3 regions of the Streptomyces sp. NPDC028635 genome follow, and region 2 is predicted to be linked to each of the others. Evidence: riboswitches for the same ligand, from Rfam matches in the RefSeq annotation. Region 2 holds a riboswitch; each other region holds the start of a gene.

Region 1 (10,226 bases), on a different contig from region 2:
CTCCTTGTGATCTCGTGTGCACGTTCAGCAAGATACCTCCAGTGTCAAGGGGTTCATTCCCGGCCAGTCGACGGCAAGTGACGGGGTAGGCGAATGCGCGAGTCCGTGCAGGCAGTGCAGGCAGAGGTCATGATGAGCTTTCTCGTCTCCGAGGAGCTCTCGTTCCGCATCCCGGTGGAACTGCGGTACGAGACCTGTGATCCCTATGCCGTACGGCTGACTTTCCACCTTCCCGGGGACGCGCCGGTGACCTGGGCGTTCGGGCGTGAGCTGCTGCTCGACGGGGTGGGGCGGCCGTGCGGAGAGGGCGATGTCCGGATCGCACCGGTCGAGGAGGACACGTTGGGCGAGGTGCTGATCCGGCTCCAGGTCGGCGGCGACCAGGCGCTGTTCCGTTCGTCGGCCCCGCCGATCGTGGCGTTCCTGGACCGCACCGACAAGCTGGTGCCACTCGGCCAGGAGGGTGCGCTCGCCGACTTCGACGCCCATCTGGAGGAGGCGCTCGACCGTATCCTCGCCGAGGAGCAGAGCGCGGGCTGACACGTCGCGTCACCACGGTGGCGTAACGGTTCACCGCTGTGGGACGGGGATTTGCAGGAACGGTTCTGCAGGGCGGTGACACGGTGACCGTCGCGCTGGTGACGCCGTCGGCCGTCGGGTACGGCGGCGCCGTCGACGGGGCGGCTACGGGCGCGACGGTACGGTCGCGCGGCCGGCGGTACGGCTACGCCGTCGCCCGGCATCTCAGCGCTCGCGCCGGCACCCGGCGTTTCAGCGCTTGCGCCGGCGCCCCCGGCCGCCGCGGCCTGCGGGCACCGGGATCGAGCCGGTACCGGTGCCGGTCCCACCGGCGGCGCTCTGGCCGGCCGCTGTCGGCCCCTGACGGTCGGCGGCCACCACCAGAGCCGCGAGCGCCGTGGTGACCGGCACCGAGGCGACCAGGCCGATCGATCCCACCAGCGTGCGCACGATCTCCTCCGCGACCAGTTCGCTGTTGGCGACCGTGCCCACGCTGCTCTGCGCGATGGAGAAGAGCAGCAGCAGGGGCAACGCGGCACCGGCGTAGGCGAGGACGAGGGTGTTGACGACGGACGCGATGTGGTCGCGGCCGATCCGGATCCCGGCCCGGTACAGCCCGCGCCGGCCCATCGACGGGTTGGCCTCGTGCAGCTCCCAGACGGCGGAGGTCTGGGTGACCGTCACGTCGTCGAGCACGCCGAGGGATCCGATGATGACGCCGGCGAGCAGCAGACCGCTCATGTCGATGGACGGGTACAGGCCATGGATCAGGCCGGTGCTGTCGTCCGTGTTGCCCGTCAGCGCGGCCCAGCCGATGAACAGCGAACCGAGGACGCCGATCAGCAGCAGGGAGACCAGTGTGCCCAGCACCGCCACGGACGTCCGGGCCGACAGCCCGTGGCACAGATACAGGGCGATGAGCATGATCGCGCTGGAGCCCACGACGGCGACGACCAACGGGTTCTCGCCCTGCAGTACCGCCGGCAGGATGAAGAAGTTCAGCACCAGGAAGCTGATGGCCAGCGCGACGAGTGCCATCACCCCGCGCATCCGTCCCACGACGATGACGGCGAGCGCGAAGATGCCGGCCAGCAGGGCCATCGGGAAGCGCCGGTCGGCGTCCGTGACGGAGTACTGAAGGTCCTTCGGTGCCGAGGGCTCGTAGGCGACCACCACCTTCTCGCCCTGGTGCAGCTGCCGTGTCTGGTCGGGCTGCACGATCTCGGTGAACGTCCGGCCCTTGTCGTTGCCGGAGTCGACGCGGACGGTGGCCTTCTTGCAGGCGCCGTCGGCCTGTTGCCGGGTCGGGGACCCCTGCGCGGTGGACGTGTCGCCGGTCGGCGTACCACCGGAGGCGTTGACGGACTTGCAGCTCACCTCGACCACCTGGGTGACCGTGGCCTGCTGGGTCTGCCGGTCGAAGCCCACACCGGAGCGCTGGTGGGAGGGGGCACCGCCCGGCCACAGCACGCCGAGGCCGACGACCACCGCCACGGCGAACGGGATGAGGATCGCCGCGATGACCTTGCGCAGATGCCGGGAGACGGGAGCGGCGGGCCCGTGACTGTGCGAGTGCCCGTGCCCGCCGCCCGCGGAATGCGCGGCACCGTGTCCGCTTCCCGCGGCGTGCCCGGCACCGTGTCCGTGCCCGCCACCGGACGCGTGCCGATGCCCGTGCCCGGCGCCCGGGGCGTACCCGTGCCCGGCTGCCGGCGTGTGCCCGTGCTCCGGCCCGTCCTCGGCGCCCTGGCCGTGGCCGGTCGGGCCCTGGCCGTGCGGCGGCTCGGGCGGCGGATACGGGGGCTGGTGTGTGGTGGTCACCGCCCGATCATCGCAAGAACGGCAGGGGCCCCCTGTTCATCGCGCCTGAATTGACGCTAGCGTGGAGGCACCTTTGCACACGCGGGAGCTCGGAGCACCGGGCTGAGAGGGCGCTGACCTCCGTCTTCGCGATGTTTCACGTGGAACATGTGGCGTTCCACACGAAATGTCGGCAGACGGTGACCGCTGCGTCGACCGCCGAACCTGTTACCGGGTAATGCCGGCGTAGGGAGTAGGTCTCATGACCAACAAGGACGTACGCACGCCTGCCTCCGTTCAGAGCGAGTCGGCTCAGGAGGCCGGGAAGTCCATCGGCTGGCACAAGGCATACGTCGAGGGTTCGCGCCCCGACCTGCGGGTGCCGGTCCGTCAGGTGCACCTCACCAACGGGAAGGCGGTCACGCTCTACGACACGTCCGGCCCGTATACCGATCCGCTTGTCGACACCGACGTCCGCAGGGGCCTGTCGCCCCTGCGGGAGAACTGGATCATCGCCCGCGGCGACACCGAGGAGTACGCGGGCCGCCCCGTCCGCCCGGAGGACGACGGGATCAAGCACACCTCGCCGCGCGGCGGCCTGCGCAATCTCGACGCGGTCTTCCCCGGGCGGCCGCGCCAGCCCCGCCGCGGCCGCGACGGCCAGGCGGTCACGCAGCTCGCGTACGCCCGCCGGGGCGAGATCACGCCCGAGATGGAGTTCGTGGCCCTTCGGGAGAACGTCTCGCCCGAGGTGGTCCGCGAGGAGATCGCGGCGGGCCGAGCCGTGCTGCCGGCCAACGTCAACCACCCGGAGATCGAGCCGATGATCATCGGCAAGCGGTTCCTGGTGAAGGTCAACGCCAACATCGGCAACTCCGCAGTGACTTCTTCCATCGAGGAGGAGGTCGAGAAGATGACCTGGGCGACCCGCTGGGGCGCCGACACGGTCATGGACCTGTCCACGGGACGCAACATCCACACCACCCGCGAGTGGGTGCTGCGCAACTCCCCCGTCCCCATCGGCACGGTGCCGCTCTACCAGGCGCTGGAGAAGGTCGACGGCAGGGCCGAGGAACTGACCTGGGAGATCTACAAGGACACGGTCATCGAGCAGGCCGAGCAGGGCGTGGACTACATGACGGTCCACGCGGGCGTGCGTCTGGCGTACGTGCCGCTCACCGCCAACCGCAAGACGGGCATCGTCTCGCGCGGTGGTTCGATCATGGCCGCGTGGTGCCTGGCGCACCACAAGGAATCGTTCCTGTACGAGAACTTCGAGGAGCTCTGCGAGATCCTCGCCGCGTACGACGTGACGTACTCCCTCGGTGACGGTCTCCGGCCCGGCTCCATCGCGGACGCCAACGACGAGGCGCAGTTCGCGGAGCTCCGCACGCTCGGGGAACTCAACACGATCGCCAAGCGTTTCCACGTACAGACCATGATCGAGGGCCCGGGACACGTCCCGATGCACAAGATCAAGGAGAACATCGACCTTCAGCAGGAGATCTGCGATGAAGCTCCGTTCTATACGCTCGGCCCGCTGACCACCGACGTCGCGCCGGCGTACGACCACATCACCTCCGGCATCGGCGCCGCGATGATCGCCTGGTGGGGCACGGCGATGCTCTGCTACGTCACGCCCAAGGAGCACCTGGGCCTGCCCAACCGGGACGACGTCAAGACCGGTGTCATCACCTACAAGATCGCCGCCCACGCGGCCGATCTGGCCAAGGGGCACCCGGGCGCGCAGGAGTGGGACGACGCGCTGTCCGACGCCCGGTTCGAGTTCCGGTGGGAGGACCAGTTCAACCTCGCGCTGGACCCGGACACGGCGCGGGAGTTCCACGACGAGACCCTGCCGGCGGAACCCGCCAAGACGGCCCACTTCTGCTCGATGTGCGGGCCGAAGTTCTGCTCGATGAAGATCTCGCAGGACATCCGCCGTGAGCACGGCGGCAGCAAGGCCGAGATCGAGGCCGGGATGGCGGAGAAGTCGCGGGAATTCGCGGCGGCGGGCAACCGCGTGTATCTGCCGATCGCGGACTGAGTCGCACCGCCCGGACCGCCCGGACCGCCCGGACCGCTTCGACAGGTCCGGGCGGCCCGGGGTGACGCGGACTGTCCCGTGGGGGCCCGGCGTTGGACGGCTCGCGGCGGACGTCCGATGCCCCCGCGTGCGCTCGTCCTCTCCGGGGCGTGCGCCGGCGCTTCACTCCGGCTGGTGCTCCGGGCCACCGAAGTCGGGGCTGCTGAAGTCGGGGCTCGTGAAACTCGGGCGCGGGCCTGCGGCGGGGCCGTCGTCGGGGCTGGTGAATCCCGGCCGGTCGTAGCCCAGGCGCGGGATGCGGCTGGACGGCACCGACGGGGACACGGGGTGCGCCGGGCTCGTACCGGGCTCGGCCAGGGCGTCGCGCAGGAACGGCACGATGCCGCGTTCCAGCAGGGCTTCGTGCCAGGCGTCACGAGCCTGGGTCAGCTCCTGCGGAGGTTCACCGTGGGCGCCGGACTCGAGCGAGGGGCGGTTGCGCAGGGCCGTGAGCAGCAGCCCCACGGTGGCGACGAGGATCGTGGCCGCCGTCAGGGCGCCGAAGACCCATCCGGCGGTGAGCATGGTCCGGGCGAAGGCCGGCTCGGGGTCGAGCATCTTCAGGATGTAACCCACCAGCAGGAATATCGCGGCGGCGGTGCCGGAGAGGACGGGGGCGAGGACGGCGACCACGGCGACGGCGCCCGCGCCCGTGCTCTCGGCCATCTCGCCCACGGTGGCGGCGAGTCCCATCGGGGCGCCGGCGGGGTCGGCGGACGCGGACGTGCGCTCGGCCGTCAGGGCGGCGGCCGGGGCCGGCTGACGCAGCTCCTCGCGCACCTTGACGTAGTGCTGGTACTCGGTGGCGGCGGAGGCGGTGATGAGGGAGGTGGCGCTGAGCGCCATGGCGCGCAGCTGTTCGAGGGTGAGACGTCGGCCGGCGGCGGACAGTTCGGGACGGTGGGCTGCGGAGCGCAGCGCCTCATCGAGGATCCGTTCGTAGTCCTGACGGTCCTCGCTCAGCAGGTGCTGCGGAACGCTGTTCATGTGCATCCCCCGATGCTCCGTAGGGCTTGGGGCTCGCATGGCGACGAGCCGTCGGGCAGAAACGGAGGGGAGCCTGCTACGGATAAGCCGATGGTAGAGCGGCGACGGCTCGCGGTGACAGGGGGTTTCCACAAATTGCCGACGCGCCCGGTGTGTTGAGCGGATCCGGGCCGTCCGCCGGGCGGCGGGGGAGATTGCGCCGCGGGGCGGCGCGCGGGAACGCTCAGCCGCCCAACGGGAGCTCCTGGACCAGCAGTTTTCCTGCCATCGTCACACCGCCGTCCATCGCGATGGCGAGCCCGTCGGCGTAGACGTGCGGGCCCTCGACGAGCGGGCCGGCGCTGTCCTCGCCGTCCTCGGAGCCGACCTCGCCCAGCAGATACGGAATCGGGCTGTGGCCGTGAACGATGCGGGTGCCGCCGTACGTATCGAGCAGCGAGCGCACGGCGTCGGCGCCGCCCTCGTCACGGAAGGAGAAGCGCTTGGTGAACTTGCGGAACAGATCCCAGCACTCGTCGGCGTCGTTGCGGGTCAGCGTCTCGCGGACGGTGTCGTTGACGGCCTCGATCGAGTCGCCGTAGTCGAGGTAGGCGGTGGTGTCGGAGTGCACGAGCAGATAGCCGTCGACCTCCTCCACCGCGTCCAGACGCGCCATCCACTGCAGGTGGTGGTCCTGCAGGCGGTCCATGTCGGTCTTCTGGCCGCCGTTGAGCAGCCAGGCCGCTTGGAAGGTGGCGGTGCCCGCGCCGGAGTTGACGGGCGTGTCGCCGAACCGCTTGGCCCCGAGCAGCAGCAGTTCGTGGTTGCCCATGAGGGCCTTGCAGTAGCCGCCGGCCGCGGCGGCCTCCGCGGACAGGCGCATGACCAGGTCGATGACGCCGATGCCGTCGGGTCCGCGGTCGGTGAAGTCGCCGAGGAACCACAGCCGGGCGGTGCCGGCGCACCACTGGCCCGCCGCGTCGATCAGCCCCTTCTCCTGCAGGGCGGCGATCAGCTCGTCCAGATAACCGTGCACGTCGCCGACGACGAACAGGGGACCGGGGCCGGCGCCGGGCTGCGCCGCGGCCGGGGCCGGAGCGGCCACCGGGTCGACGGTCACCTGCACGGTGTCACCGCGGTTGATGACGGGCAGATCGCGCTCGGTGGGCGTGTAACCCTCGGGCACCTGCAAGGGGTCCTCGACGGGCGGGGCGCCCTCGCCGGGGTGGGCGCCGTGGATGAACGGACCGGTCTCATGGACGTACGCGGGCACGCGGAAGTCGCGCAACGTCGCCGTCCGCTCCACCTCGGGTCCCTGACCGGCCCCCTGAGTCATCGACCCCTCCACCATCGCGCCGCATCTGCACCGCTTCGGACTGCCTGGTCGCAGCGGCCCGCGGTGTCGTGGGCCCATCATAGGAATGCGGATCGTGCCGTGTGATGACCCAGGGGTGGTGAATCGGAACAAGACTCCTGTTCACCGCGGCTTTCGCCCCGTTTGGGAAGGGCTTTCCCCACCTGGTCCCCTCCCCTCCACGCCGCAGCGGGGAGCGGCACGCCCGCCTCGCCGCCCCGCCACCGGCCCCCGGCCGGTGCGCGCGGCGGACCCCCGCGCTCCTGTCGAGGCACGCATCGGACCCCCCACGCTCCTGCCGAGGTGCGCAGCGAGCCATCCGTGCTCCTGATGAAGCGCGCGGCGGGCCACCCGTGGCTACCCGTCCCCCTCCGGGGTGCGCGGCGGGCTGACCGTCGTGCGCTGCGGGCGGCGCTGAGAGGACGTTCGGATGATCAGCTCGGTCGGTATCACCTGCTCGACCGGCTGGTCCGATTCCACCCCCTCGATGGCGTCGATGAGCAGCTGCACCACGGCCGTGCCGATACGGCGGGGCTTGAGCGAGAGAGTCGTGATGGGCGGCTCGGTGCTCGCGTACACGGTGGACTCGCTGCAGCACACCAGCAGCAGGTCCTCGGGCACGCGCAGCCCGTAGCGGCGGGCGGCGGCGAGCAGGTCGGTGCCGTTGGGGTCGAACAGGCCGTAGACGGCGTCGGGACGGTCGGGCCGGGCGAGGAGCCGGTCCGCGGCCACGGCGCCCGCGCACGGGTCGTGCGCCGGGTAGGCCTCGTAGACCGGGTCCTGGCCGACCCGCTCGCACCAGCGCAGATAGGCGGTGGTCGACAGGTGGGTGTAGGTGTCGGTCGTGGTCCCCGTCAGCAGGCCGATGCGGCGGGCGCCGGCGTCGGCGAGATGGTCGAGGATGTTCATGACGGCGGCCTCGTGGTCGTTGTCGACCCAGGCGGTGACGGGCAGGGACCCGACGGGGCGGCCGTCGGAGACCACCGGTAAACCCTGCCGGACCAGTTCCGTGACGACGGGGTCCTCGTCGGAGGGGTCGATGACGACGGTGCCGTCCAGTGCGACGTTGGACCACACGTCGTGGCGGGAGGTCGCGGGCAGGATGACGAGCGCGTAGCCCCGGGCGAGCGCGGCGGAGGTGGCGGCGCGGGCCATCTCGGCGAAGTACGCGAATTCGGTGAAGGTGAAAGGTTCATCCCCGTACGTCGTCACGGTCAGACCGATGAGGCCCGACTTGCCGGTACGGAGGGTGCGGGCGGCGGCGGAGGGGCGGTAGCCCAGCCGGTCGGCGACCTCGCGGACGTGGCGCCGGGTCGCGTCCGGGAGCCGGCCCTTGCCGTTCAGGGCGTCGGAGACGGTTGTGATGGAGACTCCGGCGGCGGCGGCCACGTCTCTGATACCCGCCCGGCCCGGCCGGCTGCCTCGGCGTGAGGTTTCCGCGCGGCTCACCTGGTGCTTCCCTGCTGCTGTCATGGCGAGGTGATAGTAGGGCTCATGACGCGGGGTAGTGCGGACGCATATGCACGCGTTGACAGGCACGTTTCTGCATGGCGAAACGCCCTCAAGTACCTGCGAAAACAAGGAAGTTAACCGTTTCTATCGCAAGACATGATGCGTCGGCGCGGATAGGCCTGCCAAGCACCCGATGTTTCGAAGAGGTCTCAACTCACCTTGACGAGGGATGCGCGCCACGGCGTGAGCTACCGGCGCATAGATATATGTACGGCGCGCCCCCCACCTCGTACGCCCGGCCGGACCCTTCGTGCGTCTTCGTACGACGATGCCCGTGATGCCCCCGGGGCCGGAGGGGTGCCGCTGCGCGGACGTGTGGCGTACGAGGTCCTGCAGACCGGTACGCAGCGCGGCCCAATCCTCATAAGGTGAGCAGTATTGGAAGCCGGCGGCGGTGACGGGCCGCCGGTGGTCGTGAGGAGGACTGCGGTGAGCGAGACGAGCCCGAAGCTGCGCGCCGAGCTGGAGGGGATTCCCACCTACAAGCCGGGCAAGCCCGCCGCGGCGGACGGCCCGGTGGCCTACAAGCTGTCCTCCAACGAGAACCCCTATCCGCCGCTGCCCGGCGTGATGGAGCGCGTCACCGCCGCTGCCCACCACTTCAACCGCTACCCGGACATGGCCTGCACGGGCCTGATGAACGAGCTGTCCGAGCGCTTCGGGGTCCCGCTCTCTCACGTGGCGACCGGCACGGGCTCGGTCGGCGTGGCCCAGCAGCTGATCCAGGCGACCTCCGGCCCCGGCGACGAGGTGATCTACGCCTGGCGCTCCTTCGAGGCGTACCCGATCATCACGCAGATCAGCGGGGCGCGCTCGGTGCAGGTGCCGCTGACCGAGGGCGATGTGCACGACCTGGACGCCATGGCGGACGCGATCACCGACCGGACCCGGCTGATTTTCGTCTGCAACCCGAACAACCCCACCGGCACCGTGGTGCGGCGGGCCGAGCTGGAGCGCTTCCTGGACCGGGTGCCCAGCGATGTACTGGTGGTGCTGGACGAGGCGTACCGGGAGTTCATCCGTGACCCCGAGGTGCCCGACGGTGTGGAGATCTACCGGGAGCGGCCGAACGTCTGCGTGCTGCGCACGTTCTCCAAGGCGTACGGCCTCGCGGGACTGCGGGTCGGCTTCGCGATCGCCCACGAGCCGGTCGCGGCGGCGCTGCGCAAGACGGCGGTGCCGTTCGGCGTGAGCCAGCTGGCCCAGGACGCGGCGATCGCCTCGTTGCAGGCGGAGGACGAGCTGCTCGGCCGGGTCGGCTCGCTCGTGTGCGAGCGCACACGAGTGGTCGACGCGCTGCGTGCGCAGGGCTGGACGGTGCCCGAGACCCAGGCCAACTTCGTGTGGCTGCGGCTGGGCGAGCGCACGCTCGCCTTCGCGGAGGCGTGTGAGCAGGCCGGCGTGGTCGTCCGGCCCTTCGCGGGCGAAGGGGTGCGGGTCACCGTCGGAGAGGCCGAGGCCAACGACATCTTCGTGAAGGTGGCGGAGAACTTCCGCAAGGAGCTGTAGGGCTCCGGCTCCGGAGGGCCAAGGAGGCGAAGGGCTTCGAGGGGAGGGGCCGAAGGACTTCGAGGCAAGGAGCCGAAGGGCTCCGTCGACAGCTGGCGGAGAGAGACGCCGCGGGTGCGGCCGCGGCTTGAAGTGAGCTGTCCGGGTGTGGGTCGAGGGCTGGTTCAGTCGAGAGGCTGGGTCAGCCCTCGATCAGTTCCACGCGGATGGGGTCGCCGTCGCGCACCGTGGCCAGTGCGCGGGCGTCCCCGTCCAGGCGTCCCATCACATTGCACGGACTGGCCAGGCGGCACTCGTCACCCCGCGAGATCGGCGTCGGCCCGTAGGGGAGGGCGAGCGCGTCGCCGTCCGTCCAGAACGCCACGGTGCCCGGCTCGACGACCTGCTGGGCCGTGGTTTCACGTGAAACCGAGACCCCGGTGTCGAAGTAGACCTCCTCCCCCCAGGTGCGGGCGACGGAGGCGAGGGGCAGGGCCTTGG
Region 2 (10,226 bases):
GAGCAGCGTGCGTTCGTCGGCGATGACCTCCAGCTTCACCAGGTCCGTGCCCAGCGCCTCGCGCGCGAGGCGGGCCGTGAGCACCGCCTCCCCGGCGGTGAAGCAGCCGGCGGTGTTCGGCAGCACCCGGATGCCGAGGCGGTCCAGCACCGACAGCACCGAGCCGTGCACGCCGGGGTCGACCCGGCGCATCGCGACGGTCGTCAGCTCGGTGCCGGAGGCGACCAGCGCCCGCTCCAGCACGTCCAGGCTCGGCGCGCCGCCGGTGCCCATGATCAGACGGGACGAGAACGGCGTACCGCCGAGGACGAAGGGGTCGTCAGCCATGGTTCAGCCTCCCTGGACGGCGGTGAGGACCTCGACGCGGTCGCCCTCGGCGAGGGCCGTGGTGGACCACTGCGTGCGCGGGACGACGGTCTCGTTGAGGGCGGCGGCCACCCCGGAGGGGGCCGCGGTGAGGGACGTCACGACGGCGTCGAGAGCCGTGCCGGGATCGACGCGGCGGGGCTCACCGTTGACGGAGATGTTCATGCGGGCTGCTCCGTGAGGGTGCGGGCGGGCTGCCGCGCGGCCGCGGCGGGGGCGAAACGCTTAGGGGTGAAGGGGCGGGCCTCGTCCGGCAGCTCACCGGTGACGAGGGCGTGGGCCAGCACGTCCCCGGTGACCGGGGTGAGCAGGACGCCGTTGCGGTGGTGCCCGGTGGCCAGCAGCAGCCCCTCCAGCGCGGTGGGGCCGAGCAGCGGCGCGTTGTCGGGGGAGCCGGGGCGCAACCCGGCCCGGGTCTCCGTGAGCGGCAGCTCGGTGATGCCGGGCACCAGCTCGTGGGCGTCGCGCAGCAGCTCGTAGACGCCGCCCGCGGTGACCGTGGTGTCCCAGCCCATCTCCTCGCTGGTCGCGCCCACGACCAGCTCGCCGTTCTCGCGCGGCACCAGATACAGCGCGCCGCCGCGCACCACCGCGCGCACGGTCCGGCTCAGGAACGGCGTCCGGTGGTCCGGCATGGTCAGCCGCAGGACCTGGCCCTTCACCGGCCGCACCGGCGGCAGTACGTCCTCCGGTACGCCCGCGAGGCGACCGCTCAGGCTGCCGGCGGCGAGCACGACCTGTCCCGCGCCCAGCTCCTCGCCCCCTCGGGTGACGACGCCCGCGGCGCGCTCACGGGAGACGACGAGCCGCTCGGCCCAGTCGCGCCGGAACACCACTCCGGCCCGCTCGCAGGCGGTGACCAGCGCGGCCGCCAGCCGCCGCGGGTCCACCTGGTGGTCGCCGTCGACCCGCAGCCCGCCGCGCACACCCGGCGCGAGCATCGGCTCCAGACGCCGGCACTCCCGGCCGGACAGCCACTCCGAGGCGAGGCCCGACTGCCGTTGCAGGGCGTGCAGTTCCTTCAGGTGGGCGCGGTCGTCGGCGTCCAGGGCGACGGCGAGCGTGCCGCTGCGGCGGTAGCCGAGGCCGTGGCCGCTCGCCTCGGTGAGTTCGGCCGCGAAGTCCGGATAGCGGCGCGCCGAGGCCAGGTTGAGGGCGAGCAGGGTCTGCTCGCCGTGGTGCAGTTCGGTGACGGCGGCCAGCATCCCGGCCGCCACCTGCGCGGCTCCGCCGCCGGGCTCGGGTTCCACGACCGTGGTGGCGAACCCCCGCTGCGCGGCCCGCCAGGCCGTGACCAGCCCGATGATCCCGCCCCCGATGACGAGGACGTCTGACGTACGCGTAGGCGACATGGGCGTCCAGCCCCTCCCTTCGCCGGCATGACCCGGATCAGGTTCGTACGGTCGGAGGCCGTCCCAGCCTCCCTCTCAGCCCGGTGCGTCCGGGCTCCCGCGAGTGCTTTACGGTGGCCACCCTAGCCCGTGCCGCTGTGTGTCTGTAAGGGAGCCTTCCGTCATGCCCCGGTCCCTCGACGGTCTCGTCCTCGCCCCGGTCGCCGACCAGGCACCAGGTCAGGTGGGCACGCGCACCCGCTTCACCTACCACGAGCGCGGCGGCGAGATCTGGGCGGAGTACGCCGGCGGCGACGTGGTGCGCGGGCACCTCGTGGGCACCCGGCAGGGGGACCGGCTGGACTTCCGGTACGTGCAGCTCAAGCAGGACGGGACGACCTCCGGCGGGCACTGCGTGTCCACGGTCGTCGAGCTGCCGGACGGGCGGGTGCGGCTGGAGGAGACCTGGGAGTGGGAGTCCCAGGAGGGCAGCGGCACCAGCGTGGTGGAGGAGCTGCACGCGCGTGTGGAGCAGGTCACGGCGCAGGACCGCTGACTGACGGTCTGTCAGGTGTCTATGGTGATCAGGTGAGCGAGCAGACGCAGCAACGGGGCACGTCATCGGCGGCGCGGCGGGTGGTCGTCGTGGGCGCGGGCATGGCCGGGGTGCAGACCGCGGTGGCCCTGCGCGAACGGGGTTTCACCGGCACCGTCACGCTCATCGGCGCCGAACCCCACCAGCCCTACGACCGTCCGCCGCTGTCCAAGGCCGTCCTGCTCGGCACGGCCGAGGGCTCCGCCTTCGACGTGGACTTCGAGGCGCTGGGCATCGAGCTGCGCCTCGGCTGCGAGGTGCTGGGCCTGCGCCCCGCCGACCATGAACTGGACACCGGGGCCGGACCCGTCCCGTACGACGTCCTCGTGCTCGCCACCGGCGCCGAACCGATCACCCTGCCCGGCGCCGAGGGCGTCCCCGGGGTGCACCTGCTGCGCACCCTGGACGACGCAGAGCGGCTGCGCCCGGTGCTGGCCGCCCAGCACGACATCGTGGTCGTCGGCGCGGGCTGGATCGGCGCCGAGTTCGCCACGGCCGCGCGTGAGGCGGGCTGCGCGGTCACCGTCGTGGAGGCCGCCGACCGCCCGCTCGCCGGGGCACTGCCCGCCGAGGTCGCCGCGCCGATGACCCGGTGGTACGCCGACGCCGGCGCCGAGCTGCGCACGGGCGCGCGCGTGGCGGGCGTCGAGCCGGGCGTGGTGGTCCTCGACGACGGCACCCGGCTGCCCGCCGGCGCGGTCGTCGTCGGCATCGGCGCACGGCCGGCCACCGGGTGGCTGGCGGGCTCCGGCGTCGCGCTGGGCCCGCGCGGCGAGGTGGTGGCCGACGCGCGTCTGCGCACCTCGGTGCCGGACGTGTACGCGGTCGGCGACTGCGCCTCCTTCCCCTCCGCCCGCTACGGCGAACGTCTGCTCGTCCACCACTGGGACAACGCCCTCCAGGGCCCGCGCACCGTCGCCGCGAACATCGTGGGCGACACGCCCGCGGAGTACGACCCCGTGCCGTACTTCTGGTCCGAGCAGTTCGGCCGCTTCGTCCAGTACGCCGGCCACCACACCTCGGCCGACCGCACCGTGTGGCGCGGTGACGAGTACGGACCGGCCTGGACGGTGTGCTGGCTGCGCGAGAGCCGGCTGGTCGCCCTGCTGGCGGTGGGCCGCCCGCGTGACCTGGCCCAGGGGCGGCGGCTGATCGAGGCGGGCACGGCGATGGATCCGGAGCTGCTGGCGGACCCGGCGAGGCCGCTGAAGGCGGCCACGGCCTGAGCCGTCCGGGGGTGTCGTCAGGGGTGTGCCGGGTGTGTCGTCCCAGGTCGACCGGCCCGGGTGGACCGCCCTGACTTCCGACTGTCAGTGGCAGATGGCAGGCTTGTCCCGTGACCGAGATTGACGCAAAGATCGATGCTCTCGTCCCCGCCTGGCTCACCCTTCCCGACATCGCCGAGATGCTCGGCGTCGAGGTGACGCGTGTCCGGCAGCTGGTCAAGGAGGGCCAGCTCATCGCCGTACGCCGCGGTGAGAACCGCGCGCTGCACGTCCCCGCCCCCTTCATCGACGGGGACAAGGTCGTCAAGGGCCTGACGGGCACCCTGACGCTCCTGCGGGACGACGGGTTCACGGACGAGGAGATGCTGGAGTGGCTCTTCACGCCGGACCCGAGCCTGCCCGGTACGCCCGCACAGGCGCTCAGCGAGAATCGCGGCACGGAGGTGAAGCGCCGCGCCCAGGCGCTCGCCGTCTGACGCACCCACACTGAACACCGTCGACACACGGGCCGCGGCCCGGGGGGCCACGGCCGGGGCCACGTGCGGCCTCGGCCACGACCTCCCGGACCGCGGCGCTCTCCGTCCCGGTGCCGTTCGCCGGGGCAACCGTGCCCTCGGCGCTTGATGCCCTCGTGCCCGCCGGGCCGGTGGGCAGCGGCCCGCGAGGCGAGACACGCCTCAGGGCGGAGGCCACGCTCGCTCGGCGCGACGTGCTGCTCGGGCTGAACTGCGGCCGGGCCTGAAGACCGGCCGGTCCTGCATTTCGGCCCGGACCTCACGTCCGGCCGGCCTGAAGTCCGGCCGGGGCGTGCACTCCGGCCGAGGCGTGCACTCCGGCCGGGCCTCAAGACTGGCCGCGGCCCGAAGGTCGGCCGGATCTGAAGGGCGGGCCTGAAGCCTGGCCGGGTTCGACGTCCGGCCTCGTCGGAAAGCCGGACGGGCGGAAGAACGTGCCCCGCCGGAAGCCGGACCGGCCCGAAGAAGCTGCCCCGCCGGAAGCCCGACCGGCGGGAGAACGGGCCCCGCCGCAAGCCCGACCGGCCGAAGAAGCTGCCCCGCCGGGAAGCCGGGGCCTACGGAAAAGCCGGGCCCGTGCGCGTGGTGGCGCAACGGTTGCGAGCCGGGGGGCCGACCGGCCGGCCGGGCCCGGGCTCCCCTGTCGTGGTGTGCGCGGGATACGTTCCTGGGGTGCGTCCGTGGGCCGGGTCCGCGGAGCGCGCCGCCGCCGCCCGCACGCCGCGGCCCGTACGATCCGGACACCTCACCCACCCCGGGGGGACCACGTATGACCACCGCCGCCACTCCTCGCGCCCAGCTCGCCGACGCCCGGCTGTACCTGTGCACCGACGCCCGCAGGCGCCAGGGCGACCTGCCCGAGTTCCTCGACGCGGTCTTCGCCGGCGGGGTCGACATCGTGCAGCTGCGGGACAAGGGCATGGAGGCCGCCGAGGAACTGGAGCACCTGAGCGTCTTCGCCGACGCCTGCGCCCGGCACGGCAAGCTCCTCGCGGTCAACGACCGCGCGGACGTCGCCCACGCGGCCCGCGCCGACGTCCTGCACCTCGGGCAGGGCGACCTCCCGGTCCCGGCGGCCCGCGCGATCCTCGGCGACGACGTGCTGATCGGCCGCTCCACCCACGCCGAGGCGGAGGCGGAGGCGGCCGCCGTCCAGGAGGGCGTGGACTACTTCTGCACCGGCCCGTGCTGGCCGACGCCCACCAAGCCGGGCCGCCATGCCCCCGGTCTCGACCTGGTCCGGCACACCGCCGCGCTCGGCACCGACCGCCCCTGGTTCGCCATCGGCGGCATCGACCTCGGCAACCTCGACGAGGTGCTCGAGGCGGGTGCCCGCCGTGTCGTCGTCGTCCGGGCGATCACCGAGGCGCAGGACCCCGGTGCCGCCGCGGCGGAGTTCGCCAAGCGGCTGCGCCAGATGTGAGCGCGGGGCGGCCGTGGCGGCCCGGGCACCCGCGGCTCACCCGCCGTCGTCTCATGAGTGTCCAAGGGGTGGACAACAACCCGACAATTCGGGCAAATTTCCCGCTTTCGGTTGGGGGACCGTCCACCCCTGGCTAACCTGCCCGTATGGCCCTAGGAACCGCATCCACCAGGACTGATCGCGCCCGTACCGTGCGCGACATCCTCGCGACCGGCAAGACGACGTACTCGTTCGAGTTCTACGCGCCCAAGACGCCGGCCGGTGAGCGGAACCTGTGGAACGCCCTGCGCAGGGTCGAGGCCGTGGCCCCCGACTTCGTCTCCGTCACCTACGGCGCCGGCGGTACGACCCGCACCACCACGGTGAAGGAGACCCAGCAGATCGTCGTGGACACCACGCTCACGCCGGTCGCCCACCTCACCGCGGTCGACCACTCCCTCGCCGAACTGCGCAACATCATCGGCCAGTACGCCGACGCCGGCATCCGCAACATGCTCGCCGTGCGCGGCGACCCGCCCGGTGACCCCATGGGCGAGTGGGTGCCGCACCCGCGGGGTCTGACGTACGCCGCCGACCTCGTCCGGCTCATCAAGGAGTCGGGCGACTTCTGTGTGGGCGTCGCCGCCTTCCCGGAGATGCACCCGCGCTCCACGGACTGGGACACCGACATCCGGCACTTCGTCGACAAGTGCCGGGCCGGGGCGGACTACGCCATCACACAGATGTTCTTCCACCCCGAGTCCTATCTGCGCCTGCGCGACCGCGTCGTGGCGGCCGGCTGTGACACCCCGGTGATCCCGGAGGTCCTGCCGGTGACCAGCATGAAGATGCTGGAGCGCCTGCCCAAGCTGAGCACCGCCGCCGTCCCGGACGAGCTGAAAGAACGGATCCTCTCGGCGCAGGACGATCCGGCCGCTGTACGCTCCATTGGCATCGACTTCGCCACGGAGTTCTGCGCGCGGCTGCTGGCCGAGGGAGTGCCGGGTCTGCACTTCATCACGCTCAACAACTCCACGGCGACGCTGGAAATCTACGAGAACCTGGGCCTGCACCACCCTCCGCAGGCCTAGACCGGTCGCACCGCCGTACGACACACTGCGGTGCGGCCACAGGGAGAGGGGCGTACATGGGCTGGACGGTCCTCTACATCGCGTTCGGCGGCGTCGCGCTGTGGCTGCTCGGTGAAGTGCTGCTGCAGTACAAGGCGCGGCTTCGCTGGCGGCTGCTCGCGTTCGTCGGCTTCCTCGGCGTCGTGCTCGGCGTACTGATTCCGTCGGTCGTCGTCATCGGGCTGGGCGCGGCGGCGTTCGCGGTCGGGCAGACCTACGTCACGCTGTCGTTCCGGCGTGGCTTCGCCGCGGGCTGGGCGGTCCGCCGCCGCGACGAGGAGCCCGTGAAGCGCCGCAGGGGCCGGGCCGAGCGCCGGGACCCGGCGCTGGAGGTCTCCGACCTGGAGCCGGCCGACACCGGACACTCCGGCGCGGACGCGGACCACGGAAGCGCCTTCGCCGCCGAGACAATGTCCTACGGCCCCGACGACGACCACGACGACGTCTTCACCCCGGCCCGCCCGCCCGTCGCCACGGCCGCCGAGTCCACCATGGTCTACGAGCCGCAGCCGATGCCCGAGGACACCGGCTCCTACGGCGTCTACGGCGACCCCGCCTCCTCCACCGCCTACGCCGCGACGGCCCAGACCGCCGCCGGCGAGCAGCAGTCGTCCTACGGCTACGACTACTCCGGCTACGGCCAGTACGGCTACGACACCACCGGCCAGCAGCAGTACGCCGCCTACTCCGACCCGTACATCGGCACCCAGACCTACGGCGGCGCCCCGTACGACGCGGCCTACGGCGGCTCGTACGAGCAGCAGCAGGGCTATGCGCAGGACCCCTACCTCGGCGGCTACGACCAGACGCCGCCGGACGGGGTGTGGGTCCCGCAGCAGCGCACCGACGACTCCTACGGCGGTGAGCTCCCGCAGGAGCAGCCGTACCCCTACCAGCAGGGCACCGGGACCGGCCCGCAGCAGGCCGGCCACGGCTTCGACGAGCAGTACCGCTTCTGACGACGCCCCGCGGTCCTCACTGGGAGCCGCGGAACTCCGGCCCCTCGACGATGAGCCCGGCGACCAGGGCGCCCGACATGCCGGCGTGGGGGAGCCCCCCGCCGGGATGCGACCAGCCGCCGACGCGGTAGAGGCCGGGGAGGGCGGTGGCGTTCCCCGGGTGCAGCAGGCGTCCGGCGCCGGCGGCGAGGGCGGGGGCGGGTACCGCTCCGAAGCGGGCGCCCGTCTCGTCCTCCGTGTGCCCGGGAGTGCGCACCTCGTGCCACAGGATCCGCTCGGGCAGCTGCGGCACGGCCCCACCGGCGGCCTGGAGGAGATGGTCCGTGCAGCGCCGGACCGTGCCCTCGTCCTCCCAGGCGGCCTCGGCCGGCACCACCGCGGACAGCACCACGGCCTCGTGGGCGCCGTCAGGGACGAGCGAGGGGTCGTCCGGGCGCAGCACGGTCACGGTGGGACGCGGGGGCAGGTCGCCGTCCGGGGAACGCAGGAAGTCCAGCTCCGGCCCGGGAGCCGGCGGGTGGATCACCGTGCGGTGCACGGCGTCGGCCTCGCGCGCGCCGCGCAGCGCCAGCAGCACCGTGAAGCGGCCGGGGCGGACGGTCGCCGTGTCCGCCCGTACGTCACCGTCCGCGTCGAGCAGATGCTCGGTCAGCCCGCGCAGCCGGGCGGGATCGACCCCGGCCACCACGTGGTCGGCCTCCGCCACCGTCCCGTCGGAGAACTCCACGCCCGCGGCCCGGCCGTCCTTCTCCACGATGCCCGTGACCTCGGCGCCGAAGACGAACTCGACCTTGCGTGCCACGCACCGCTCGTACACCGCGCGAGCGAGTTCCCTGATGCCGCCGCGCACGTACCAGACGCCGAAGGCGTGCTCCATGTAGGGCAGGACGGCGGCGCTCGCCGGAGCGGTCCGGGGATCGAGGCCGTGGCCGAGCACGCAGCTCTCCAGCAGCGCCGCCAGCCGCTCGTCCCCCAGCTCCCATGCCCCGATCTGCGCGGCCGTGGCCGCCTTCCGCGTCCGCAGCAGCCGCTTGCGCTCCAGTGCCGGATACGGCTCCTTGTCCGCCAGCACCCGCCAGTTCGGCCACAGGGGCTCCTCCAGCAGGGGCCGGCGGGTGCGGTCCCAGGTCTCGCGGGCCCGGACCAGGAAGTCGCCCCAGCGTTCGCCGGCGCCCTTGCCGAGCGCCTCGTCCAGGGCGGCGACGACGCCCGCGCGGGAGGCGTTCGGCAGGGACACGCGTGTGCCGTCGGGGAAGACGTGGTGCGAGGCCGGGTCGACCTGCACCAGTTCGACGCAGCTCTCCAGCGGCTCCTTGCCGGTCTTGACGAACAGGTCCCGCCACACCGCGGGCAGCGGCAGCAGCCCCGGGCCCGTGTCGAAGCGGAACCCGTCCCGCTCGAAGCGGCGCACCGCCCCGCCGTACGTGTCCGACCGCTCGTACACCACCACCCGGTGGCCCGCGACGGCCAGCCGGGCGGCGGCCGCCATCGCGCCCATCCCGGCGCCGATCACCGCAATCCGTGCCATGCCTGCGACTTTATCCGCCCCCACCGACACCGCCGACCGGGTGCCTGGGCATGAGCGCGCAGGTCTGAGTATCCGTACTCAGCCGGTGAGATGAGTAGCTGTGCGGATGGGCCGCGACCTGCGGGGACGGGAGAGTGGAGACACGGAGACGGGGCACGGCTCCGGTACCGGCGGCACGGGGCGCCGGAACCGGGCGGCCCTCGATCCTCTCCTTCCGCCGGCGGTCGTCGGCGGGAGCGAGACACGGGGGAGATCCGGGGGACGACCGCACAGGGGGTCCCACGGGGGACGTACGGGGGAGCAACAGGAAGCGCCGGTTCCGGCGTGGCCCGCGGGGGACGCGGCCACTTCGGCACCGGCGCTTTCCCGTGCGCCCGGCGATCTCGCCGCGCCCGGTCGACGGCGTCCGGACTGCGGCGGGCGGACTGCGGCGTCCGGTCGGCGACGACCGGTCAGCGGCGGCCGCTCACCCGGCCCTGCAGCAGCCGGGACAGCGCCGCGTGCACGTCGTCCAGGGAGCGCTCGGGCTGGAAGGACTTCCAGTCCAGGGCGGCCACCAGCACCATGCCGACCAGCGCCGCGGCGGTCAGCGGCACGTCGATCTCCTCGCTGAACTCGCCGCCCGCCACGCCCTCGCGCAGGACGCCCTCGACGACCGCGACCGCCTCCTGCCGGACCACCATCAGGGTGGACTGCCAGGCCCGGTTGGTACGCCACAGCTCCGCCACGTACAGCTGGGTGAAGGCCGGGTAGCGGTCGATGAACACGAGCCCCGCGCGGATCATCGCGTCCAGCGCGTCCACCCGGGAGCCGCCCCCGTGCACGGTGGACTCGGCGGCCTGCCGCAGGGAGGCGGTCAGCAGGCCCACGCCGTGCCGCAACAGCTCCTCGAACAGGACCGACTTGCTCGCGAAGTTGTAGTAGACCGTGCCCTTCGCGACGCCCGCCCGCTCGGCGATCTCGTCCACCGTGGTGGCGGAGAACCCTTGCTCGGCGATGAGCGTGACGGCGGCCTCGTAGAGCTTCTGCCGGGTGGCCTCGCGGCGGGAGCTGCCGCCCGGCGTGGTGCTGCTGTCCATGCCGCTGATTCTCACAGGTCGCGCGGGGCGGCACGCGCGCGTGGTCGCAGGCCCGGTCGCGGGGGCGGTGGTCAGGGGGTCGGTTCCGGGGGTGG
Region 3 (10,226 bases), on a different contig from region 2:
CGCGCCGCGCTCCCCGCGCGGTGCGTGCGGCGGGCTACTTCAGTACGAGCGAGGTCCACTGCTTGACCCACTGGTCGCGGTGGTCGGCGATCTTGCCGGGGGCGAGGGTCTCGGGGTCCTTGGCGGCGGGGCCGTACTGGGTGAACTCGGCGGGCACCTCGGCGCCGTCGACGACCGGGTAGACGAACATGTTCAGCGGCATGTCCTGCTGGAACTCCTTGGAGACCAGGAAGTCGATCAGCGCCTTGCCGCCCTTGGTGTTCTTCGCGTTGCTGAGCAGCCCGGCGAACTCGATCTGCCGGAAGCAGGTGCCGGTGGCGACACCGGTGGGCGCGGTCTTCGGCTGCGGCTTGGCGAAGACGACCTCGGCGGGCGGGGAGGAGGCGTAGGAGACGACCAGCGGCCGGTCGCCGTGGGCCTTCCTGCCGCCGGCCGAGCCGGAGAACTCCTGGTCGTAGGCCTGCTCCCAGCCGTCGACCACCTTCACGCCGTTGGCCTTCAGCTTCTTCCAGTAGCCCTGCCAGCCGTCGTCGCCGTACTTGGCGGCGGTGCCGAGCAGGAAGCCGAGGCCGGGCGAGGAGGTCGCGGCGTTCTCGGTGACCAGCAGGTTCTTGTACTCCGGCTTGATCAGGTCGTCGAAGGAGGCCGGCGGGGTCAGCTTGTGGTCGGCGAAGTACTTCTTGTCGTAGTTGACGCAGATGTCGCCGTGGTCGATCGGCGTGACCCGGTGCTTGCCCTGGTCCAGCTGGTACTGGGCGCCGATGGTGCCGAGCCCCTTGGCCTGGTACGGCTGGAAGAGGCCGTTGTCCAGGGCGCGGGAGAGCAGGGTGTTGTCGACGCCGAAGAAGACGTCGCCCTGCGGGTTGTCCTTGGTGAGGATGGCCTTGTTGACGGCCTGCCCGGCGTCGCCGTCGGGCAGGACGCGGACCTTGTACCCGGACTGCTTCTCGAAGTCCGCGAGGACGTTCTTGGACACGGCCCATGAGTCGTGGCTGACGAGCGTGACCGTCTTGGACTCGGCGGACGTCTTCTCGCTCCCGCCCGACGACCCGCACGCGGACAGCGTGACGAGGCCGACGCCGACCACCAGGACCGTGGCCTTCTTGGTGATGCTCACTGACATTCCTCCTGGAGTGACCAGGAAGAGACGCGGCCCTGCCCGGGACGCCTCACGGTGTCCCGGGCAGGGCGCAACAGCTCGAGTGATGACCGATCTCCCTACCCAGAATGACCTGGGCGAGGTTCGGAGGGTCTGCGGCCCTGTCCGCCGCACTCTCAGCGCTGTGGCGCTCCCCTGTCGGAATATGTAGATGTACTGACGCCAGTCAGATTACCGCTCGGTGGCGGCGAGCTGACCACACGCCCCGTCGATCTCCTGCCCACGGGTGTCCCGGATGGTCACCGGTACACCATGAGCGGCGATCGCCTCGACGAACGCCTTCTCGTCCTCGGGCCGCGAGGCGGTCCACTTGGACCCCGGGGTCGGGTTGAGCGGGATGAGATTGACGTGCACGGGCTTGCCCTTGAGCAGCCGCCCGAGCCGGTCGCCCCGCCACGCCTGATCGTTGATGTCCCGGATGAGGGCGTACTCGATGGACAGCCGGCGCCCGCTCTTCTCGACGTACTCGAACCCGGCGTCGAGCACCTCGCGCACCTTCCACCGCGTGTTCACGGGGACGAGGGTGTCGCGCAGCTCGTCGTCCGGGGCGTGCAGCGAAATCGCGAGCCGGCACTTGAAGCCCTCGTCGGCGAACCGGTGGATGGCGGGCACGAGCCCGACCGTCGACACGGTGATGCCGCGCTGGGACAGACCGAGACCGTCCGGCGCGGGGTCCGTGAGCGCGCGGATCGCTCCGACCACCCGCTTGTAGTTGGCGAGCGGCTCACCCATGCCCATGAAGACGATGTTGGACAGCCGGGACGCACCGCCGGGGATCTCCCCGTCCCTGAGCGCCCGCATGCCCTCGACGATCTGGTGCACGATCTCGGCGGTGGACAGGTTCCGGTCGAGACCGGCCTGCCCCGTCGCACAGAACGGGCAGTTCATGCCACAGCCCGCCTGCGAGCTGATGCACATGGTGACCCGGTCCGGGTACCGCATCAGCACCGACTCGACGAGCGTCCCGTCGAACAGCCGCCACAGCGTCTTGCGCGTCTCCCCCTCGTCGGTCGACAGATGCCGTACGACGGTCATCAGCTCGGGAAACAGCGCCTCCCGCAGCTTGTCACGCGCACCGGAGGGGATGTCGGTCCACTGCTCCGGGTCGTGCGCGTACCGCGCGAAGTAGTGCTGCGACAGCTGCTTGGCGCGAAACGGCTTCTCCCCGATCTCGGCCACGACCGCCTTGCGCTCGGCGGGCGAGAGATCGGCAAGATGCCGCGGCGGCGACTTCGCTCCGCGCGGCGCGACAAAAGTAAGTTCTCCGGGCTTGGGCATGGTGCTACCAGTGTCGCAGATCGACTCGGGTGGCCCGCTCGGCCGGTGCGGCGCCCTTGCGGTGCGCGGCGGTACGTGCGACGGCCGGGCCCGTCAGTTGAGGAGCGCGCCGATGAACACCGCGACAGTGGAGCCGTAGGACTTCCAGCGGTGCGAGCGGCGGCAGTAGCGGCGGGGCTTGCGGCGCACCGCCTGGTCGATCAGCGTCTTGCACCACTTGCACGGCAGGTCACCGTGGCAGGTGCCGTCGTCCGCGAGTCTCGCCCTCCCCATGATCGCGACTCCAGCCGCCGCCGAGCGGCGGGGTCTACGCGGCCGTGTGCTCCAGGTGCTGCTTGAGCAGCTGCTCGTTGCGCGGGAACTCCTTGCGCACCTGCGGGCGGACGACCAGCGGGATGAGGACCTTGCCGAGGCCGTGGCCCTCGAAGTCGAGGTCCATGGTCAGCCGGGTGCGCCGGCCCTCGTCGACAGGCGTGACCTCACCGCGGAAGGTGCCGCGTACCGTCCCGTCGATGCCGTGCACGCTCCACGAGCGCCCCGGCTCGTACTCGGTGCACTGCATCGTCATGGGAACGTCGCGGCGGCCGAGGTGACGGGTGACCCGGACCCGGGAGCCCACTCCGAACGGGCCGTCGTCGAGCTGCTCGGCTGACACCGCGCTCTCCTGCCAGTCCGGCAGGTGGGCGGGGTCGGTGACGAACGTCCACACCTCGTCGGGGCGGCAGTTGAGAACGATCTCATCGTGGAAACCGGACATGGTGGCCCCCTTTCCAGGGCGAGCCGGTCGGGGCTTACACCCGAAATCGTCCCACCGCACCCGCCCACCGGCCATCCGGCCATCGGGGGGCGGGCGGGGCCTCCACGACGACGAGCCCCGCCCTCCCTGACAGGAGGACGGGGCTTTGAAGGCCGTGCGCGCCGGTCAGCCGGCGCCGACGAACAGCACCAGCAGCAGCCACACCACCGGAGCCGTCGGCAGCAGCGAGTCCAGGCGGTCCATGATGCCCCCGTGCCCGGGGAGCAGCGTGCCCATGTCCTTGATGCCCAGGTCCCGCTTGATCATCGACTCGCCGAGGTCGCCCAGCGTCGCGCTGGCCGCGACCGCGAGACCCAGCAGCAGCCCCTGCCACCAGGTGCCGTCGTCGATCAGGAACTGCAGGCACAGCGCACCGGCGACCATCGCGAACGTCACGGCGCCGAGCAGGCCCTCGCGGGTCTTGCCGGGGCTGATCCGCGGGGCGAGCTTGTGCTTGCCGAAGCGCCATCCGACGGCGTACGCGCCGGTGTCGCTGACCACCGTGAGGAGCAGGAACGTCAGCACGCGCCAGGGGCCGTCGTCGGCGGTGAGCATCATCGCCACGAACGTCGCCAGGAACGGCACGTAGAAGGCCGCGAAGACGCCGGCCGTGACGTCCTTGAGGTAGCCCTCCGGCGGCTCGGTCATCCGCCAGACCAGCACCGCGAGCGCCGTGAGCGCCATGGCGACCCACGCGCCCTCGGCGCCGCGCACATACCCGGCGACAACCATGGCGGCGCCGCCGATCGCGAGCGGCACCAAGGGCGCGCGGATCTCCTTGCGCTCCTGGAGCCTGCTGGTCAGCTCCCACAGGCCGACGACGACGGCGACGGCGATCACGCCGACGAAGACGGCCTTGACGATGAACAGCGAGGCGATGATGACCGCACCGAGCCCGACCCCGACCCCTATGGCGGAGCTCAGGTCGCGACCCGCGCTCTTCTTCTGCGGGGCGGGCGCCGGCTGCGGGGCGTCGGGCATGGGCTCCGGATTCTGCTCGCGGAAGGTGTCGGTACGGACGCGGTGGTCGCGGAGGTCGTCGTCCCGGGCGCTCTCGGCGCGGACGCTTGCACCGCGCGCGTTCTCGTCGCGGAACAAGGGGCCGCTCAGCCGAGCGGCCCCCCGGTCGTCATCCTGGTCTCCGCCATGTGCGGGTCCGTCGGGCACGATGGGCATGGGGCGAGTCTGCTGCGCTTCCTGCGCATCGTACGCGGGACCCGCCGGGCCGGTGCCCGGGACGGGCGCCTGGTCGGCGGGTCCCCAGTACCCGGCCTGCCCGGCGTGGGGCGGTGCCCCCCAGGAAGAGTCGTTCATCAGACCTCGAGCAGTTCCGCTTCCTTGTGCTTGAGAAGCTCGTCCACCTGGGCGACGTACTTCGACGTCAGGTCGTCGAGTTCCTTCTCCGCACGGCGGCCCTCGTCCTCGCCGACCTCGCCGTCCTTGATCAGCTTGTCGATGGCGTCCTTGGCCTTGCGGCGCACGGAGCGGATGGAGACCTTGGCGTCCTCGCCCTTGCCGCGGGCGACCTTGATGTACTCGCGGCGGCGCTCCTCGGTCAGCTCGGGGAACACCACACGGATGATGTTGCCGTCGTTGCTCGGGTTGACGCCGAGGTCGGAGTCGCGGATCGCCTGCTCGATGTTGCGCAGCGCGGTCTTGTCGAACGGGGTCACGACGGCCATGCGCGGCTCCGGCACGGAGAACGAGGCCAGCTGGTTGATCGGCGTCGGCGCGCCGTAGTAGTCGGCCACGATCTTGTTGAACATCGCCGGGTGCGCACGGCCGGTGCGGATCGCGGCGAAGTCCTCCTTGGCGACCACGACGGCCTTCTCCATCTTCTCCTCGGCCTCGAGGAGGGTCTCTTCGATCACCACTTGCTCCTGCGTGTCTTGAGTAGGCCCGGCTGCGGTTCCTGGCTGTGGTCGGCGGCCGGCTGCGTCGCGTCTTCTTCCTGCACGGTTCCCGACCTGCAGGACATTGTCCATCCCCCGGTCAGGGTCGGGGTGAATCCCCGGTCAGTCCCGGCTGCCCTGTTCACCCACGAGCGTGCCGATCTTCTCACCCTTGACGGCGCGGGCGATATTGCCCTCCTTCAGGAGCTCGAAGACCACGATCGGGAGCTTGTTGTCGCGGCAGAGCGTGATGGCCGTGGCATCGGCGACCTTCAGGTCGCGGGTGATGACCTCGCCGTAGCCGAGCGAGTCGAACTTCACGGCGTCCGGGTTGGCCTTCGGGTCGGAGTCGTAGACCCCGTCCACACCGTTCTTGCCCATGAGCAGTGCCTCGGCGTCGATCTCCAGGGCGCGCTGGGCGGCGGTGGTGTCGGTGGAGAAGTACGGCATGCCCATACCGGCGCCGAAGATCACCACACGGCCCTTCTCCAGGTGCCGCACGGCGCGCAGCGGGATGTACGGCTCCGCGACCTGGCCCATGGTGATGGCGGTCTGGACGCGGGAGACGATGCCCTCCTTCTCCAGGAAGTCCTGGAGGGCGAGGCAGTTCATCACGGTGCCGAGCATGCCCATGTAGTCCGAGCGGGCACGGTCCATGCCGCGCTGCTGGAGCTCGGCCCCGCGGAAGAAGTTGCCGCCGCCGATGACGACCGCGACCTGCGCGCCGTCACGCACGACGGCGGCGATCTCGCGGGCGATCGCGTGCACCACGTCCGGGTCGACGCCCAGCCCACCGCCGCCGGAGAAGGCCTCTCCGGACAGCTTCAGCAGAAACCGGCCGCGTACTTTGCCGTCATCGCTCTTGTCGGGCTTGGTGGTCATGGGGATCCCGCCTCTTTCAACGTGGTGCACATGCGAAGAAGGCCATTGCCGGCGGGGCGTGGTTCACATCCCATGCGGCAATGGCCTCCTCGTCAGATCTGCTGCCGTCCGTCACGCGCGCGTGTGACGCCGTGCGCGGACGGCAGGGACGACTGATGTCGACCCTATCGGGGTCGAGCGTCGATCGCCGTACGGACTCAGATGCCGACCTTGATGCGCGCGAAGCGCTTCAGGGTGACACCGGCCTCCTGCAGAACCTTCTCGACGCTCTTCTTGTTGTCCAGCGCGTACGGCTGGCCGAGGAGCGTGGCGTCCTTGAAGAAGCCGTTGAGGCGACCCTCGACGATCTTGGCGATCGCGGCCTCGGGCTTGCCCTCGGCGCGGGTGGTCTCCTCGGCGATGCGGCGCTCGGACTCGACGACCTCGGCCGGGACGTCGTCCTTGGCGAGGTACTTCGGGGCGAAGGCGGCGATGTGCTGCGCGACACCCTTGGCGATCTCGGCGTTCGGCTTGTCCAGCTCGACGAGGACACCGATCTGCGGGGGCAGGTCGGGCATCGTGCGGTGCATGTAGGCGAGCACGAAGCCGTCGGTGAACTGCGCGAAGCGGTCCAGGACGATCTTCTCGCCGAGGTTGGCGTTGGCCTCGTCCACGAACGCCTGGACGGTCTTGCCGGGCTCGATCTCGGAGGCGAGCAGGGCCTCGATGTCGGCCGGGTTCGACTTGGCGACGTGCTCGGCGATCGCGTTGGCGACGGCCTGGAACTTGTCACCCTTGGCGACGAAGTCCGTCTCGCACTTCAGCTCGACCAGGACGCCGGAGGAGTTGTCGTCGGCGATGATCGAGACCACGGCGCCGTTCTCGGCGGAGCGGCCCTCGCGCTTGGCGACGCCCTTCTGGCCCTTGATGCGCAGCGCCTCGACGGCCTTCTCGACGTTGCCCTCGGCCTCGTCCAGCGCCTTCTTGCAGTCCATCATGCCGGCGCCCGTGAGCTCGCGGAGCTTCTTGACGTCGGCGGCGGTGTAGTTCGCCATGAGTCTGTGAGTCTTTCTCGAAGTCTGGAGGATCGACGATCTGCGGGGTGCGGACTCCATGTGCTCGGAGGCCGCTGTCCTGCCGCTGACCTACGGGTGAACGGCGGGAGCGGACTGGATGTCGCCGCTCCCGCCGTCAACGCTGACGCCGACGGGTCAGGCCTGCTCGCCCTCGGCGGCCTTCTCGCCCTCGGCGGCCGGAGCGGCCTCGGCGGCGGGGGCCTCGGCGGCCGGAGCCTCGGCGGCGGGGGCCTCGGCAGCCGGAGCGGCCTCGTCGGCCTTCTTCTCACCCTCGAGCAGGTCGCGCTCCCACTCGGCGAGCGGCTCGCCCGCGGCCTTCTCGCCCTTGTCGCCGGTGGCGACGCCGGAGCGGGCGATGAGGCCCTCGGCGACGGCGTCGGCGATCACACGGGTGAGCAGGGTGACGGAGCGGATCGCGTCGTCGTTGCCCGGGATCTTGTAGTCGACCTCGTCGGGGTCGCAGTTGGTGTCGAGGATCGCGACGACCGGGATGTTCAGCTTCCGGGCCTCACCAACGGCGATGTGCTCCTTCTTGGTGTCCACGATCCAGACGGCGCTGGGCACCTTCTGCATCTCGCGGATACCACCGAGGGTCTTCTCCAGCTTGGCCTTCTCGCGGGAGAGGACCAGGAGCTCCTTCTTGGTCAGACCGGAGGCCGCGACGTCCTCGAAGTCGATCTGCTCGAGCTCCTTCAGGCGCTGCAGGCGCTTGTAGACGGTCGAGAAGTTGGTGAGCATGCCGCCCAGCCAGCGCTGGTTGACGTAGGGCATGCCGACGCGGGTGGCCTGCTCGGCGATGGCCTCCTGCGCCTGCTTCTTCGTGCCGACGAACATGACCGTGCCGCCGTGGGCGACGGTCTCCTTGACGAACTCGTAGGCGCGGTCGATGTACGACAGCGACTGGAGCAGGTCGATGATGTAGATGCCGTTGCGCTCGGTGAAGATGAAGCGCTTCATCTTCGGGTTCCAGCGACGGGTCTGGTGACCGAAGTGGACGCCGCTCTCCAGCAGCTCCCGCATCGTGACGACGGCCATGGCCGTATCTCCTTGAGTTCTCGGTTGTGCCGCGTCCGCCGGACGGCGGTCGCGCCTGACGCCCGCGGTGCGCCGTGCCACGAAGGACCGAGGGGCGCTGATACGGACCGTTTCCGGTGGCCGTAGCGGGGCGTGCGAAGTCGACCCGGTGACCCGGATCGCCAGAAGAAGTGTACGGGACCGGCGGGGTGCCGGGTGACGCCGCTGTCCACAACCCGGGAGCCGTCCACAGGTCCCGGCCGACGCCGCGCGGGGTGCGGGACCGTCTGAGGCATGGGGACACGGCGATGTGCAGGGGTGATGTGGGCGGTGCTGCTGGGGCTGGTGGTGACGGTCCTGGCCCCGCTGGCGTGGGCGCAGGCGCCGCCGCCCGGGCCGTCGGGCACGGGCGGGCGGGTGCCGGCGGTGGCGACGACCTGGCCGGTCGGCGTCCGCCCGCGCATCCTCCGCGGCTGGTCGCCTCCCGCTTCCCCGTACGGCCCGGGTCACCGCGGAGTCGACCTGGCGGCTCCGGCGGGCGCTCCGGTCCGGTCGGTGGCGGCGGGCCGGGTGTCCTTCGCGGGGCGGGTGGCGGGGAGGGGCGTGGTGTCGGTGGAGCTGCGCGGGACGGGCACGCCGCCCCTCAGGACGACGTACGAGCCGGTACGGGCGTCGGTGCGGGCGGGCGACGAGGTGGCGGCGGGCGCGGTGATCGGCGCCGTGGAGCCGGCGGGCGGCCACTGTACGCTGCCGTGCGTGCACTGGGGCCTGCGCAGAGCCGGGACCTACCTGGACCCGCTGCTGCTGCTCCCGCCCCAGCTGCGCAACGGGGGGCCGTCGAGGCTGCTGCCGGTGCTGGGGGTGCCACTGCCGCCGTGACGCGTCGAGGCCGCTGGCGGTGCTCGGGATGCCACTGCCCTCGTGACGCATCGAGGCCGCTGGCGGTGCTCGGGATGCCACTGCCGTCGTGACGCCGTCGGAGTCGCGGGCCCCGCCCCGGAGGCCGCTCAGCCCCGCACGCCCCGCACGCCCCGCAGGACCATCGCCACTGCCGTCGTGACGCGTCAAGGCCGCTGCCGGTGCTGGGGGCTGCCAGTGCCGCCGTGACGCCGCCGGAAGCGCGGGCCCCGCACCGGAGGCGGCTCAGCCCCGCACGCCCCGCAGGACCATCGCCACGGCCGCCTCCGCGATCACCGACGGCTCCTCCGCCGCCCCCAGCTCCAGGCGCCGCACCGCGGCGTCCACGACGCCCTGCACGAGCATCGCGGCCAGCCGGGCCTCCGCGTGCCCCAGTTCCTCCAGGGCCTCGACGATCAGCGCGACGAGCCCTCCGTGGGCGGCGCGGATCTTCTCCCGGGCTCCCGCCTCCAGCTCGCTCGCGGAGATGGCGACCACGGCGCGGTGCCGCCGGTCCCCCACCAGCTCCAGCTGTGTGCGTACGTACGCCTCGACCTTGGCCTCCGGCCCGTCCGCCGCGGCCATCGCCGCCGACACCTCGGCCGCCCACACGGGGAAGTCGACCGCGCACAGCTCCTCGACCACGGCCGCCCGCGACCGGAAGTACTCGTACACGGACGAGCGCGCGAGCCCCGTGCGCTCGGCGAGAGCCGGGAAGGTCAGCGCTTCGGTGCCGCCCTCGGACAGCAGGGAACGCGCCGCGTCCAGCAGGGCGGCACGCTGCATCGACCGGTGCTCGGCCACGGAGGCCGCTCGAATCCTTGGCACGTCAACCACTCTACGGACGCGCCACCCGGGACGGGAGTCACTCACCGGCCCCGGCTGCCCGGCGGCGCCTCAGCGGCCGAAACCGGCCAGTTTCGCCCGCAGCTGGAGCACCGACTTGGTGTGGATCTGGCTGACCCGGCTCTCGGTCACCCCGAGCACGTTGCCGATCTCCGCCAGCGTGAGCCCCTCGTAGTAGTACAGCGTGACGACGGTCTTCTCCCGCTCGGGCAGCGTGTTGATCGCCCGCGCGAGAAAGCGTCGCAGCTCACGGTCCTCGGCGACCTCCACCGGGTTGTCGGCGGCGGTGTCCTCCAGCGTGTCCATCAGGCTCAGCCGGTCGCCGCTCTCCCCGCCGACATGCAGCAGCTCCTCCAGCGCCACGACGTTGGCCAGCGACAACTGGCTGAACACCGCGTGCAGTTCCT

What was found. A riboswitch is a leader RNA that binds a small molecule or an ion and turns the genes downstream of it on or off. The one in region 2 is predicted to bind thiamine pyrophosphate.
Region 1: another riboswitch for thiamine pyrophosphate. It lies ahead of thiC (phosphomethylpyrimidine synthase ThiC); the one in region 2 lies ahead of thiO (glycine oxidase ThiO).
Region 3: another riboswitch for thiamine pyrophosphate. It lies ahead of AB0E88_RS11225 (thiamine ABC transporter substrate-binding protein); the one in region 2 lies ahead of thiO (glycine oxidase ThiO).

What each region holds. Positions count from the first base shown of each region.
Region 1 is NZ_JBEZWX010000012.1:164,753-174,978, forward strand. It holds gene AB0E88_RS16170 (SsgA family sporulation/cell division regulator) at 94-540, shown strand; gene AB0E88_RS16175 (YibE/F family protein) at 772-2,340, opposite strand; TPP riboswitch at 2,412-2,589, shown strand; gene thiC (phosphomethylpyrimidine synthase ThiC) at 2,582-4,366, shown strand; gene AB0E88_RS16185 (hypothetical protein) at 4,529-5,398, opposite strand; gene AB0E88_RS16190 (metallophosphoesterase) at 5,616-6,722, opposite strand; gene AB0E88_RS16195 (LacI family DNA-binding transcriptional regulator) at 7,083-8,198, opposite strand; gene hisC (histidinol-phosphate transaminase) at 8,667-9,746, shown strand; gene AB0E88_RS16205 (cyclophilin-like fold protein) at 9,928-10,226, opposite strand, start outside.
Region 2 is NZ_JBEZWX010000020.1:60,612-70,837, forward strand. It holds gene AB0E88_RS21710 (thiazole synthase) at 1-327, opposite strand, end outside; gene thiS (sulfur carrier protein ThiS) at 331-531, opposite strand; gene thiO (glycine oxidase ThiO) at 528-1,718, opposite strand; TPP riboswitch at 1,716-1,829, opposite strand; gene AB0E88_RS21725 (hypothetical protein) at 1,882-2,253, shown strand; gene AB0E88_RS21730 (FAD-dependent oxidoreductase) at 2,286-3,518, shown strand; gene AB0E88_RS21735 (Rv2175c family DNA-binding protein) at 3,629-3,994, shown strand; gene thiE (thiamine phosphate synthase) at 4,803-5,456, shown strand; gene metF (methylenetetrahydrofolate reductase [NAD(P)H]) at 5,603-6,526, shown strand; gene AB0E88_RS21750 (hypothetical protein) at 6,583-7,524, shown strand; gene AB0E88_RS21755 (NAD(P)/FAD-dependent oxidoreductase) at 7,541-9,052, opposite strand; gene AB0E88_RS21760 (TetR/AcrR family transcriptional regulator) at 9,505-10,131, opposite strand.
Region 3 is NZ_JBEZWX010000008.1:47,564-57,789, forward strand. It holds gene AB0E88_RS11225 (thiamine ABC transporter substrate-binding protein) at 35-1,123, opposite strand; TPP riboswitch at 1,198-1,306, opposite strand; gene rlmN (23S rRNA (adenine(2503)-C(2))-methyltransferase RlmN) at 1,331-2,437, opposite strand; gene AB0E88_RS11235 (hypothetical protein) at 2,531-2,710, opposite strand; gene AB0E88_RS11240 (SRPBCC family protein) at 2,745-3,194, opposite strand; gene AB0E88_RS11245 (phosphatidate cytidylyltransferase) at 3,360-4,547, opposite strand; gene frr (ribosome recycling factor) at 4,547-5,104, opposite strand; gene pyrH (UMP kinase) at 5,249-6,007, opposite strand; gene tsf (translation elongation factor Ts) at 6,205-7,041, opposite strand; gene rpsB (30S ribosomal protein S2) at 7,198-8,097, opposite strand; gene AB0E88_RS11270 (M23 family metallopeptidase) at 8,371-8,955, shown strand; gene AB0E88_RS11275 (helix-turn-helix domain-containing protein) at 9,220-9,777, opposite strand; gene whiG (RNA polymerase sigma factor WhiG) at 9,871-10,226, opposite strand, start outside.